DNA from 3 places in the Streptacidiphilus sp. PAMC 29251 genome. Region 2 is predicted to be linked to each of the others. Evidence: riboswitches for the same ligand, from Rfam matches in the RefSeq annotation. Region 2 holds a riboswitch; each other region holds the start of a gene.

Region 1 (4,201 bases), 1.8 Mb from region 2:
ACTCTGGCCGGACGAAGCCGTCCATCCTGCCAGGAGAACCCCCGTGATCACCGCGATCGTGCTCATCAAGACCAGCGTCGACAGGATCCCTGAGATCGCCGAGACGATCGCCGCGATCGACGGCGTCAGCGAGGTGTACTCGGTGACCGGGCAGCACGACCTGGTGGCGATGGTCCGGGTGCGCGCCCACGACGACCTGGCCGAGGTGATCCCCGGCCAGGTCAACAAGGTGGCCGGGGTGGAGTCCACGGAGACCCACATCGCCTTCCGCACCTACTCCCGGCACGACCTGGACGCCGCCTTCGCGATCGGCCTCGACGAGTAGCCGCCGCTGGGAGGGACCCAGGCCAGGCGGCGAGTCAGGCCTGGCGGCGGGTGTCGGGCACGCAGCGGCCCCCTCGGTCCGGTAGGCCCACTGCGCGCCCTGGGTGACCAGCTCGCGCACGGCCGCGACGAAGCGGTCGATGTGCTCGTCGGGGGTGCCGGCCCCGAAGCTGACCCGGATCGCGTTGAGGCTGCGCTCCCCCGGCAGCGAGGCCTCGGGGGCGCCGCACTCGGACGGGGAGGCCTCCTCGCCGCCGAGCAGGGTCCGCACCAGCGGGTGCGCGCAGAACAGCCCGTCCCTGACGCCGATGCCGTACTCGGCGGACAGCGCGGCGGAGAAGTGCGAGCTGTTCCAGTCCTGGACCACGAAGGAGAGCACGCCGACCCGCGGGTGGTCCTCGCCGAACAGGGTCAGCACCTTGACCTGGGGGATGTCGGCGAGCCCGGCCCGCAGCCGGCCGATCAGGTACTGCTCCCGGGCCACCAGCCGGTCGAACCCGGCCTCGGTGAGCGCCTTGCAGGCGGAGGCGATGGAGTAGGCCCCGATCACATTGGGCGAGCCGGCCTCGTGCCGGGCCGGCCCCTGCTGCCACTCCACCGCGACCGAGCCGTCGGCCTCCCGGGCCACGGTGCGGCTGGCGCCGCCGCCGGCCAGGTAGGGCTCGGCGGCGTCCAGCCAGTCGCTGCGGCCGGCCAGCACGCCCGCGCCGAAGGGGGCGTAGAGCTTGTGCCCGGAGAAGGCGACCCAGTCGACGTCGAGGTCGCGGACCGACACCGGGTGGTGCGGGGCCAGCTGGGCGGCGTCCAGGACGATCCGGGCGCCGTGCCGGTGCGCGGTGGCGGCCAGCTCGCGGACCGGCCAGATCTCCCCGGTGACATTGGACGCCCCGGTGACGCAGACCAGCTTGGGGCCCTCGGGACACTCCCCCAGCGCCTGGTCCAGCGCGGCCACCGCCTCCTCGGGGGAGCGCGGGGCGCGCAGGTAGCTGACGGTCAGGTCCTCGCGGCGCCACGGCAGCAGCGAGGCGTGGTGCTCGGTCTCGAAGGCGAACACCCGGGTGCCGGTCGGCAGCACACCCGCCAGCAGGTTCAGCGAGTCGGTGGTGGCCCGGGTGAAGACCACCTGGTCACCGCCGCGCAGGTCGAGGAACTCGGCGACGGTGGCCCGGCTCTGCTCGAACAGGTCGGTGGAGAGCTGGGACAGGTAGCCGGCCCCGCGGTGCACGCTGCCGTAGTAGGGGGCGTAGGCGGCGACGTCGTCCCAGACCCGCTGCAGGGCCGGAGCGCTGGCGGCGTAGTCCAGCGCGGCGTAGGTGACCTTGTCCCCGTCGACCAGCGGCACCTCGACGTCACGGCCGAGCACGGCCAGCGGCTCGCAGACAGCGACGACATCAGAGTACGTGGACATAGCGGCCCCTCCAGGGCATCCAGTGGACCCCTGGCCAATGGCCGTACAACAGAGGGATCCGCGCTTGCCCTGCGGCAGTGTTGCCGAAGGGCCTGGTCGTCACCCGGAAGCACCCCGCCACGGAAGGAGGGTTGCCGGACAGCAAGCCGGGGCCGCTGCGGATTTTCACCGCGTGCTGTCACTCGTGACCTGTGAAGAAGTATGACAGGGGTCCGCCCACCGGGAGAACCCCTGTCCAACATGTGGAACAGCCGTTGGGACTACTTGTGCGTCGCCGCAGCCCAGCGGGCCAGCGCCGCCTCCGCCGCGCCCGAGTCGATCGACTCGGCGGTGCGCTTCATCGCCGCCGCCAGCTGCTCCGCCAGCGGGGCCGCGGTCTGGTCCAGGGCGACCAGCGCCGAGGCGGAGTTGAGCAGGACCGCGTCCCGCACCGGGCCGTGCTCGCCGGCGAAGACCCGGCGGGCGACCTCGGCGTTGTACGTGGAGTCGGCCCCGCGCAGCGCCTCGATGCCGACGTACTCGATGCCGACGTCGTGCGGGTCGAAGGTGCTGCGCTCGACCTCGCCGTCGCGCACCTGCCAGACCGTGGAGGTGCCGGTGATGGTCAGCTCGTCCAGCCCGTCGTCGCCCCGGAAGACCAGCGCGGACGCGCCGCGCCTGGCCAGCACGCCGGCGATGAGCCCGGCCATCCTGCTGTCGAAGCAGCCCACCGCGTTGGACAGGACCCGGGCCGGGTTGGTGAGCGGGCCGAGCAGATTGAAGAAGGTGGGGATGCCCAGGTCGCCACGCGCCGGACCGGCGTGCCGCATGGCGGGGTGGAACACCGGGGCCGGGCAGTAGGTGATGCCGACCTCGGCGGCCACCTCGGCCACCCGCCGCGGCGTCAGGCCCAGGTTCACGCCCAGCTTCTCCAGCACGTCGGTGGCCCCGCTGGCGGAGGAGGCGGCCCGGTTGCCGTGCTTGACCACCAGCGCGCCGGCGCCGGCCGCGACCACCGCCGACATGGTGGAGATGTTCACGGTCTTGGCCCGGTCGCCGCCGGTGCCGACGATGTCCACCGCCCGCCCCGGCACCTCGATCACCGTGGCGTGCCCGTACATGGCCTCGACCAGGCCGGTGATCTCCTCCACCGTCTCGCCCTTGGCGCGCATCGCCACCATGAACGCGGCGACCTGGGCCGGGGTGGCCTCACCGGTCATGATCCGGTCCATCGCCCAGCCGGTCTCGGCGGCGGACAGGTCGGTACCCGCGATCAGCGTGCTGAGGACGTCCGGCCAGGAGCGCGCCTGCACGGGGTCGCCGCCGCCGTTCGCAGGAAACACGTGAGCCATGGCCGTGGGCCTCTCATTGGATGGGATGAGGGAGAGGCCCCAGCCTAGCGACCGGGCACATCGCCCGGACGGGAGATCTCAGCGAACGAGATGCGCGGCGCCCCGGAGCAGGGTGGTGGCCGCCTCGGCCAGCGCCACCGGGTCGACCGGCGCGGCGATGGCCGCGTCCGCCCGGCTCCAGGCGGCCAGCCAGGAGTCCTGCGGACGGCCGATCAGCACCAGCACCGGGGGGCAGCCGTAGACCTCGTCCTTGAGCTGGCGGCACAGGCCCATCCCGCCGACCGGGGTGGCCTCGCCGTCCAGCACCAGCAGGTCGAGCCGGCGGCCGCCCTTGGCGTGCGCGTCCAGGGCCTTGATCACGGCGGGCTCGGTGGCGCACTCCAGGTACTGAAGCTCCGCCAGGTCCGCGGCGGGGCGCTTCCCCAGGGCCAGCAGGACCTGCTCGCGCGTGTTTCGGTCGTCGCTGTAGACAAGAACGTTCAGTGCCATCGTCCGTTATCCCCCTGGGATGTGATCGGGACCACTTCGGCGTCCCGCGGATGCTACTCCGCCGGAGGGGGCTGTAGCACCGGTGCGTACCGGGGAGATCGTCGGGGCAGCCGTCCGGCGGTCCGGGGTTCACCATTTCGAGGGACCCACGGCCAGTCGCGCGAGGGCGGCCCGGTGCGGGGCTCCCCGCCATTCGGGCTACCTGCCTGGTCGTCAGGGGTCCGGCACCCGGCGGAGGGTACGACAGGGTGCGGACACACCGAGGAACCACCCCCGGAGTGAAGACGGAATAAGCGACCGACATAATGGCGGTCGTGGCGACAGCAACTGCAGTAGAAACCGGACACGCTCACGGATCGGTCAACCGGCCGAACCTGGTCAGCGTGGGAACCATCGTCTGGCTCGCGTCCGAGTTGATGTTCTTCGCGGCCCTGTTCGCGATGTACTTCACACTCCGCTCGGTGACCGGGACGGAATACTGGCATTCCCTCAACGAGGCCCTGAACGTTCCCTTCGCGTCGGTGAACACCACCGTCCTGGTGCTTTCTTCCTTCACCTGCCAGATGGGTGTGTTCGCCGCCGAGCGCGGCGACGTGAAGAAGCTCCGGGCCTGGTTCATGCTCACCTTCGTCATGGGCGCGATGTTCAT
Region 2 (4,201 bases):
ATCACGGTTTCCAGGCCGTCGGCGAAACGCACGTCGTCGTCGTTCACATACACATTGACGAAACGTCGCAGCTTGCCGCTGTCGTCGAGGATGCGGCCGCCGATCCCGGCGTGGTGGGCCTCCAGGTCGGCGATGACAGCGGCGAGGGTGGCGCCCTCGGCCTTCACCTCGGCGGCGCCGCCGGTGTAGGTGCGCAGGATGGTCGGGATGCGGACGGAGACGCTCATGCGAGGCCAGCCTCTCGGAAGGAGTCAAGGGTGGGGCGGATGGTGGCGGACAGGCCGGTGGTGGCTTCCACCGCGTCCAGGGTCTTCAGGCCGTCGCCGGTGTTGAGGACCACGGTCTCGACGGCCGGGTCGAGCAGGCCGTTCTTGATCAGCTTCTGCAGCACGCCCACGGTGACCCCGCCCGCCGTCTCGGCGAAGATCCCCTCGGTCCGGGCCAGCAGCTTGATCGCGTCCACGACCTCCTCGTCGTTGACGTCCTCGACCGCGCCGCCGGTGCGCCGGCAGATGTCCAGCACATAGGGGCCGTCCGCCGGGTTGCCGATCGCCAGCGACTTGGCGATGGTGTTCGGCTTCTGCGGGCGGATCACGTCGTGGCCGGCCTTGAAGGCCACCGAGACCGGGGAGCAGCCCTCGGCCTGGGCGCCGAAGATCTTGTAGGGCTTGTCCTCGACCAGGCCGAGCGCGATCAGCTCCTTGAGCCCCTTGTCGATCTTCGTCAGCTGGGAGCCGGAGGCGATCGGGATCACCAGCTGGTCCGGCAGCCGCCAGCCCAGCTGCTCGCAGATCTCGTACGCCAGGGTCTTCGAGCCCTCGCCGTAGTACGGCCGCAGATTGACGTTGACGAAGCCCCAGCCCTCACCGGCCGGGTCGCCGATCAGCTCCGAGCAGAAGCGGTTCACATCGTCGTAGTTGCCCTCGATGCCGACCAGCTCGCCGCCGTACACGGCAGCCATCACGATCTTGCCCTGCTCCAGGTCCTGCGGGATGAACACGCAGGAGCGGAGCCCGGTGCGGGCGGCGGCGGCGCCCACCGCTCCGGCCAGGTTGCCGGTGGAGGAGCAGGAGAGGGTGGTGAAGCCGAAGACCCGGGCGGCCTCGACGGCGATCGCGACGACCCGGTCCTTGAAGGAGTGGGTCGGGTTGCCGGAGTCGTCCTTGACGTACAGGCCGCCGGTGACGCCCAGCTCGCGGGCCAGGTTGTCGGCCTTGACCAGCTTGGTCCAGCCGGGGTTGATGTTGGGCCTGGTCGCCACGTCCGCGGAGACCGGCAGCAGCGGCGCGTAGCGCCAGATGTTCGCCGGGCCCGCCTCGATCCGCGCCCGGAGCGCCTCGGGGTCGCCGCTCGGCAGCTCGTAGGCCACCTCAAGGGGCCCGAAGCACTCGGTACAGGCGAAGTCGGGGGCGAGCGGGGTCCGCGCACCGCACTCCCTGCAGGACAGGGCGACGGCGGGACCGAAAGACTCGGGTGTGACAGTTACAGCAGCCATGATGGCGAGGCCCTCTCTCCTCATCTTCCCCGCGACGCGTTTCGCCGCAGGACGGAATTGGCACCTTCCCCACCAGGGCCTTGACGGCTGTAGCTGGCAGGAGGGTTGCCGGGACTTCAACGGGCCGTTCCCTCAGTCCCTCTGGATGAGCTCTATGGCGACCGGTCGCAGCCGGACCGCGTTTGTGCTCCGGCGCTTGGATACTGTGGTCGCACCGGAGTGGAGCTGACGACGTGTGTCCACCGTGCGGCGGACGCGTGTCATCCCCAAGACTGTAACCGAAGCGACGCCCGCGATCACTGGGCGTCCGCGAGACGAGACGCGCATCACGGCCCGTGTCACACCAGAGGAGTCCTGTGCTTGACGAGGTCGCGGACTGGCTGCGCCACCGCTCCTGGGCGGCCGCCGACCGCTCGCTGCCCGAGCTGCTCGCCGCCAAGCGGGCGAGCGGCAGCACCGTCAGCGTGGTGCTGCCCGCGCTGGACGAGGAGGCCACGGTCGGCGGGATCGTGTCCGCCATCCGCCGCGACCTGATGGACGCCGTGCCGCTGGTGGACGAACTGGTCGTGGTCGACTCCGGCTCCGGCGACCGCACCGCGCAGGTCGCCGCCGACGCCGGGGCCCGGGTGGTGCACCGCGACTCGATACTTCCCGAGCTGCCGGTGCTGCCCGGCAAGGGCGAGGTGCTGTGGCGCTCGCTCCTCGCCACCAGCGGCGACATCGTCTGCTTCATCGACGCCGACCTGCGCGAGTTCGACTCCGCCTTCGTCTCCGGCATCGTCGGGCCGCTGCTCACCGAGCCCGAGGTGGCCTTCGTCAAGGCCATGTACGACCGGCCGCTGGAGACCGAGGACGCGGTCATCCCGGCCGGCGGCGGACGGGTCACCGAGCTGGTCGCCCGCCCGCTGCTGAACCTCTACTGGCCGCGGCTGGCAGGTTTCGTCCAGCCGCTCGGCGGCGAGTACGCGGCCCGGCGCTCGCTGCTGGAGCGGCTGCCCTTCCCCACCGGCTACGGCGTGGAGCTGGGCCTGCTGGTGGACGCCCTGGAGCTGGCCGGGCTCGACGCCCTGGCCCAGGTGGACGTCGGCGTCCGGCACCACCGGCACCAGGACGCGCAGGCCCTCGGCCGGATGGCGGCCACCATCCAGCTCACCGCGCTGGACCGGCTGGTCCGCAGCAACCGGATCAAGGCCGCGGACGACCTGGCCACCCCGAGGCTCACCCAGTTCACCCGCACCGCGGCCGGATTCACCCCCACCACCGCGGACATCCCGGTCACCGACCGGCCACCCATCGTCACGCTGACCGCGAACGACGTTTGACCCGGTCACGAGTAGGCAAGGCTGAGCACCATGGTCACAGCTAGTCCGGCATCGATTCTGCTCGCCTCCAACCGGGGTCCGATCTCGTTCACCGTCGAGGACGACGGCACCCTCACCCCACGCCGGGGCGGCGGCGGGCTGGTCTCCGGGCTGAGCGCCATCGGCGACGAGGTCGACTCGGTCTGGGTCTGCGCCGCGCTGTCGGAGGGCGACCGCGCCGCGACCCGGCAGGGTCTGGACGACCCCTCGGTACGGATGCTGGACATCGACCCGGGCACCTTCGCCCGGGCCTACAACGGGATCGCCAACTCGACCCTCTGGTTCGTCCACCACCTGATCTTCAACACCCCGACCACCCCGGTCTTCGGCAGCTCCTTCCGGCGCGAGTGGGCCTCCTACGAGGCGTACAACACCGCCTTCGCCGAGGCCCTGGCCGAGAACGCGGCGCCGGGCGCCACCGTGCTGGTCCAGGACTACCACCTGTCACTGACCCCCCGGCTGCTCCGCGAGCTGCGGCCCGACCTGCGGATCGGGCACTTCTCGCACACCCCCTGGGCCCCGCCGGACTACTACCGGCTGCTGCCCGACGACGTGGCCCGGGACGTGCTGGCCGGGATCCTGGGCGCGGACCACGCCGGGTTCCTCACCCGGCGCTGGGCCGGCGCCTTCGCCGACTGCTGCGAGGCGATCCTCGGCGCCGACGTCGACCGGGACGCCCTCACCGTCACCTACAAGGGCCGGACCACCCAGCTCGGGGTGCACGCGCTGGGCGCGGACGGCGACTTCCTGCGCGAGCGGGCGCACCGTCCGGACGTGGACTCCCGGCTGGCCTCGCTGCGCGAGGCGGTCGGCGACCGGAAGACCGTGGTCCGGGTGGACCGGACCGAGCTGTCCAAGAACATCGTCCGCGGCCTGCACGCCTACCGGCACCTGCTGCGGACCCGCGACGAGTGGCTGGACCGGGTCGTCCACATCGCCTTCGCCTACCCCTCCCGGCACGACCTGCCGGAGTACCGCGAGTACACCGCCTCGGTGCTGCGGGTGGCCCAGGAGATCAACGACGAGTTCGGCACGCCGACCTGGCAGCCGGTGATGCTGCAGGTGGACGACGACTTCGCGCGCTCGCTGGCCGCGTACCGGCTGGCCGACGTGGCGTTGGTGAACCCGATCAGGGACGGCATGAACCTGGTCGCCAAGGAGGTCCCGGTGGTCTCCGACCAGGGCTGCGCCCTGGTCCTCTCCCGCGAGGCCGGCGCCTACGAGGAGCTGGGCCAGGACGCCATCGTGGTCAACCCCTACGACATCATCGCCACGGCGGAGGCCCTGCACACCGCCCTGACCATGCCGGAGCAGGAGCGCACGGCCCGCAGCCGGCGGCTGGCCG
Region 3 (4,201 bases), 3.9 Mb from region 2:
GCTCACCCGCAGCGCCTCGGCCTGCCAGCGCAGCACGGTGTCGCGCAGCCCCGGCAGGGCCGGGGGCCACTGGTTGGGGCCGATCAGCCGCAGGTAGTCCGGGGCGCCGGGGACGGGTTCCAGCGCCGCCCGCTCCGGGCCGATGTCGATCTGCTCGCGCCAGTCCGCGCTGCCGGCCGTGTACTCGGTCCCGGTCCGGGTATAGCCGCGGAACTGGGGAGAGTTGAGGTTCTCGATCTCCAGCCGACGCGCCTCGGGCAGTGCGAAGAACTCCCGGGCCGCGTCCAGCGCCTCCGCCCGCAGCCGGGCCGGGACGCCATGCCCGGTGACATAGAAGAACCCCACCTCATGGGCGGCGGACCGGAGTTCGGCGAGGAAGGCCGGACGGTCGGCGGCGGGGTCACGAAAGCGGGAGATGTCGATGACCGGCAGGGATGCTGGCGTTGTCACGGCGCCTCCTTCACGGAATTCGGGGGGCCAGGTAACCGAGTTCCTGGAGCCAGCGGTCGTCGAAGACCTTGGAGAGGTAGTTGCGTCCGGAGTCGGGGAGGATGACGACGACCAGATCCTGGGGCCCCAGCGTCCTCGCCACGCGCAGGGCGGCGGCCACCGCGGTGCCCGCGGAGCCGCCGACCAGCAGCCCCTCCTCGCGGGCCAGCCGGCGGGCGGTGAGGAACGACTCGCGGTCGCTGATCCGCTCGAAGCGGTCGACCACCTCGGGGTGGTAGGACTGCGGCCAGCTGTTGTCCAGGGACTCGGGGTGACGGAAGAAGCCGATGCTCTCGACCAGGTAGGGGCTTCCGTCGCCGCCCGAGTACACCGACGTCTCCGGGTCGGCTCCGACGACGGTGACCTGGCCTCCGCTGACCTTCTTGAGGTACTCGCCGGTCCCGGTGATGGTGCCGCCGGTGCCGACGCCGGAGACCAGGTGGGTGATCCGCCCGTCCGTCTGCTCCCAGATCTCCGGCCCGGTGGTGCGGTAGTGGGCCTCCGGGTTGGCGGGGTTGTCGTACTGGTTGGCCAGCCAGGCCCCGGGAGTCTCCGCGACGACGCGCGCGGCCGTGGAGAACACATGGTCGGGGTGCTCGCGCGGCACGTCCCCGGGGCAGACGAGCACTTCGGCGCCGTAGGCCCGCAGCACGGCGACCTTCTCCGGGCTGCTCTTGTCCGGGATCGCGAAGACGCAGCGGTAGCCGCGCTGTGCGGCGACCATGGCCAGGCCGACCCCGGTGTTGCCCGAGGTGCCCTCCACGATCGTGCCGCCGGGCAGCAACTGCCCGGCCTCCTCGGCCGCCTCGACCATCGCCAGGGCGATCCGGTCCTTCACACTGCCACCGGGGTTGACGTACTCCAGTTTCGCGTAGACGGGTGCGGGCGCCGCGTCGGTGACGCGGTTCAGCCGCACCAGCGGAGTGTTGCCGACCACATCGGCAAGGGAAGCGTGGACATCCAAGGCCGTACTCCTCGCAAAGCGGAACGTGCCGACGGGGGTCGACCGGGCGGGCCGGGCCGCTCCCCACCGTCGGCCCGCCCGTCCGTTCCTGCCATTTTCATCGCCGAATGTGAACCCCGTGCTGCGGCAGTGTGTCGCCAATTCCGGGCTCTTGTCGGGTCGGTGGGAGGCGCGCTATGGTCCCGCCATAGGTGATGAGCGTCAGCGAACGGCCCTGGCCTGCTGACCAGCAACCCTCCTCCGCGGTGGGGTGCTCCAGGTGAACACCAGGCCGGGTCCGTGGGGGCCCGGCAAGCGCGAATTCGCTGAGCGGAGGTCCTGACGGATGAGTACGCGACACGCGTTCACCAGCTGCAGCCGTCGCCACATCGACCTGCAGCGCGTGGCTGGCGCCCTCTGTACGGGCCCGCGCGCCGAGCTCTGACGGGCCGTCACGGGCTCGCAGTTCCGTAATACCTTCTGCGCAACCTCTTCGTTGACGAATCGATGAATCCATCGTGGCGCTTTCAGCGCGCCCGAAAATACGTCAGGATGCCGAAATGAGTGACGAAACTCCGCAGCCCGAACCTGTACAGCCCGCTCTCGTCGACGCGAATGTGGACCTCGACGCCGCCCAAGGCGTTTCCCGGCGCCGTGTGCTCACCCTGGGCGCCGTCGGCGCCGGTGTGGCGGCCGCGGCGGGGCTGGGCAGTTGGGCCTTCATCAGGAGCGACAGGAAGGACACCACCGCCGCCGACGGCCTCACCGTCACCAAGTCCTGGGCCGGTCGGCAGCTGACGGTGACCGCCCCCAGCGGTGTCTGCGAGGCCCCGCTGATCGTCGCCTACGAGCGGGGCTTCTTCAAGGACGCCGGGTTGAACGTGGTCCTGAAGAAGACCGGCACCGACGAGGACGTCACCGCAGCGGTCGGCTCGGGCAAGTACATCGCCACCAACGGGATCTTCTTCAACTTCCTCGGCCCGATCTACAACGGCACCCCGGTCAAACTCTCCGGCGGACTGCACCACGGCTGCCTCGACCTCTAACGTCCGCAACGACGGCTCGGTGCCCACGGTGGCGTCGCTGAGAGGCAAGAAGATCGGCGTCAGCAGTCTGCAGGGTTCGGCTCCCAACTTCTTCTCGCTCGACCTGCTGGACGCCGGCATCAACTCCAGTCCGGCGGCCAAGCAGGTCCAGTGGGTGGTCATCGAGCAGGACCTATTGCCAAAGGCCCTGCAGGACAAGCGAGTTGACGCCATCGCGACCGCCGGCGGCTTCCTGCCGATCATCCAGGGGGTCAAGGCGGGCTGGGCGAAGGAGCTGTCGAACAACCGCGATCTGAGCCGCAACTCCTCCTACCCCTGCTGCGCGGTCGCCCTCAATGAGGAGTTCGTCAGCCAGGACCCGGTCACCGCGGCCAAGCTGGTCACCGCCTGGGCCAAGGGCTCACGCTGGGCCGGGGCGAACCTCCAGGCCACGGCCGAGCTCGAGTCCAGCAAGAAGTACATCCCGGACACCCCGGCGAACATCCTGCCGGTGCTGCAGACCCTCACCTTCGACCCCTCGCCCAAGAACCTGCAGCAGGTGCTGCAACCGGGCATCGACAAGTTCATCCACACCGGCTTCCTCCCCGCCAACACGGACTCCCAGGCGCTCGCCGACAAGGTGTTCGTGAACCTCGGCCTCACCTTCTGAGGCCGGGCATGGACCTCAGCACGCTCACGGATTCCCCGGCCACAGCCGGGCAACAACAGCCGGACCCGTCCGCCGAAACGACCGTCCAGGGCGCCGCGCGCATCCACGCGGCCCTGGAGAAGGTCACCCATCCGCTCCGGATCAACCCATCCTGACCGGCGCCGGCATCCTCGCCTGGATCGCCTTCAGCGCCCTCACCGAGGCCGTGCACGACAGCTCCAAGCTGCCGCTCGCCGACGCCGCCGCCATCCACGACACCACCACCTTCACGGCGATCGCGGGCCTGGTCGTCGCCGGGACCGCCGCGGCGCTCTGGGCCCTGAGTGCGACCCGCACCCGCCTGGGCGCCCGCACCCGGCTCGGCGCCCGTGCGGCCGCACGCGTCGCCCACGGCGCCGCCTGGCTGTTCGGATCGGCGTTCTGGGCCGTGTTCTGGGAGATCTCCACCGCCAAGACGCAACTCCTCTCCACCCCCTACTTCGCAGCGCCGCAGGAGATCTTCGACCACCTCTGGCACGACCGGCGGATCCTCGCCGAAAGCCTCGGCAACTCGCTCCAACTCCTTTCCCTGGGATTTGCGTTGGGCCTGCTGGCCGGTCTGGTCACCGGCGTGTCGATCGGCTGGTGGCAGCAGGCCAACTACTGGGTGCACCCGATCCTGATGTTCCTCGGCCCGGTGCCGACCCTGGCCTGGGTGCCGGTCATCTTCGTGCTGTTCCCGAGCGCCTACACCGGCGCGGTGTTCCTGATCGCGGTCAGCGTGTGGTTCCCGATCACGGTGCTGACCCGGGCCGGCATCGTCAGCATCCCCGTTCGTACTACGACGTCACCCAGACCCTGGGCGCGAAGAACTGGTTCCTGCTGCTGCGGGTGGCCCTGCCTGCGGCTCTGCCGAGCATTTTCACCGGAGCGTTCATGGCCCTCGGCTCCTCCTTCGTGAGCCTCACGGTGGCGGAGAACTTCGGGGTGAACTCCGGACTCGGCTGGTATCTGAACTGGCAGAAGGGCTGGGGCGACTTCCCGGCCCTCTACGCCGGGATCGTCGTCCTGGTGGGCGTCTGCGGGCTGCTGCTG

Evidence for each region. A riboswitch is a leader RNA that binds a small molecule or an ion and turns the genes downstream of it on or off. The one in region 2 is predicted to bind S-adenosylmethionine.
Region 1: another riboswitch for S-adenosylmethionine. It lies ahead of ACXKR8_RS13270 (aminotransferase class V-fold PLP-dependent enzyme); the one in region 2 lies ahead of thrC (threonine synthase).
Region 3: another riboswitch for S-adenosylmethionine. It lies ahead of ACXKR8_RS03565 (putative leader peptide); the one in region 2 lies ahead of thrC (threonine synthase).

The regions. Positions count from the first base shown of each region.
Region 1 covers NZ_CM135725.2:2,841,816-2,846,016, forward strand. Annotated here, with positions in the region: partial or broken gene ACXKR8_RS13260 (rhomboid family intramembrane serine protease) at 1-47, shown strand, start outside; gene ACXKR8_RS13265 (Lrp/AsnC family transcriptional regulator) at 44-325, shown strand; partial or broken gene ACXKR8_RS13270 (aminotransferase class V-fold PLP-dependent enzyme) at 360-1,732, opposite strand; SAM riboswitch class IV at 1,788-1,922, opposite strand; gene trpD (anthranilate phosphoribosyltransferase) at 1,993-3,063, opposite strand; gene ACXKR8_RS13280 (hypothetical protein) at 3,142-3,552, opposite strand; gene ctaE (aa3-type cytochrome oxidase subunit III) at 3,858-4,201, shown strand, end outside.
Region 2 covers NZ_CM135725.2:4,617,864-4,622,064, forward strand. Annotated here, with positions in the region: gene ACXKR8_RS21590 (MoaD/ThiS family protein) at 1-227, opposite strand, end outside; gene thrC (threonine synthase) at 224-1,519, opposite strand; SAM riboswitch class I at 1,513-1,647, opposite strand; gene ACXKR8_RS21600 (glucosyl-3-phosphoglycerate synthase) at 1,852-2,817, shown strand; gene ACXKR8_RS21605 (alpha,alpha-trehalose-phosphate synthase (UDP-forming)) at 2,848-4,201, shown strand, end outside.
Region 3 covers NZ_CM135725.2:755,732-759,932, reverse strand. Annotated here, with positions in the region: gene ACXKR8_RS03575 (isopenicillin N synthase family dioxygenase) at 1-450, opposite strand, end outside; gene ACXKR8_RS03570 (PLP-dependent cysteine synthase family protein) at 461-1,453, opposite strand; SAM riboswitch class IV at 1,644-1,756, shown strand; gene ACXKR8_RS03565 (putative leader peptide) at 1,779-1,877, shown strand; gene ACXKR8_RS03560 (ABC transporter substrate-binding protein) at 1,993-2,478, shown strand; partial or broken gene ACXKR8_RS03555 (ABC transporter substrate-binding protein) at 2,489-3,127, shown strand; gene ACXKR8_RS03550 (hypothetical protein) at 3,136-3,282, shown strand; gene ACXKR8_RS03545 (ABC transporter permease) at 3,333-4,067, shown strand; gene ACXKR8_RS03540 (ABC transporter permease) at 3,965-4,201, shown strand, end outside.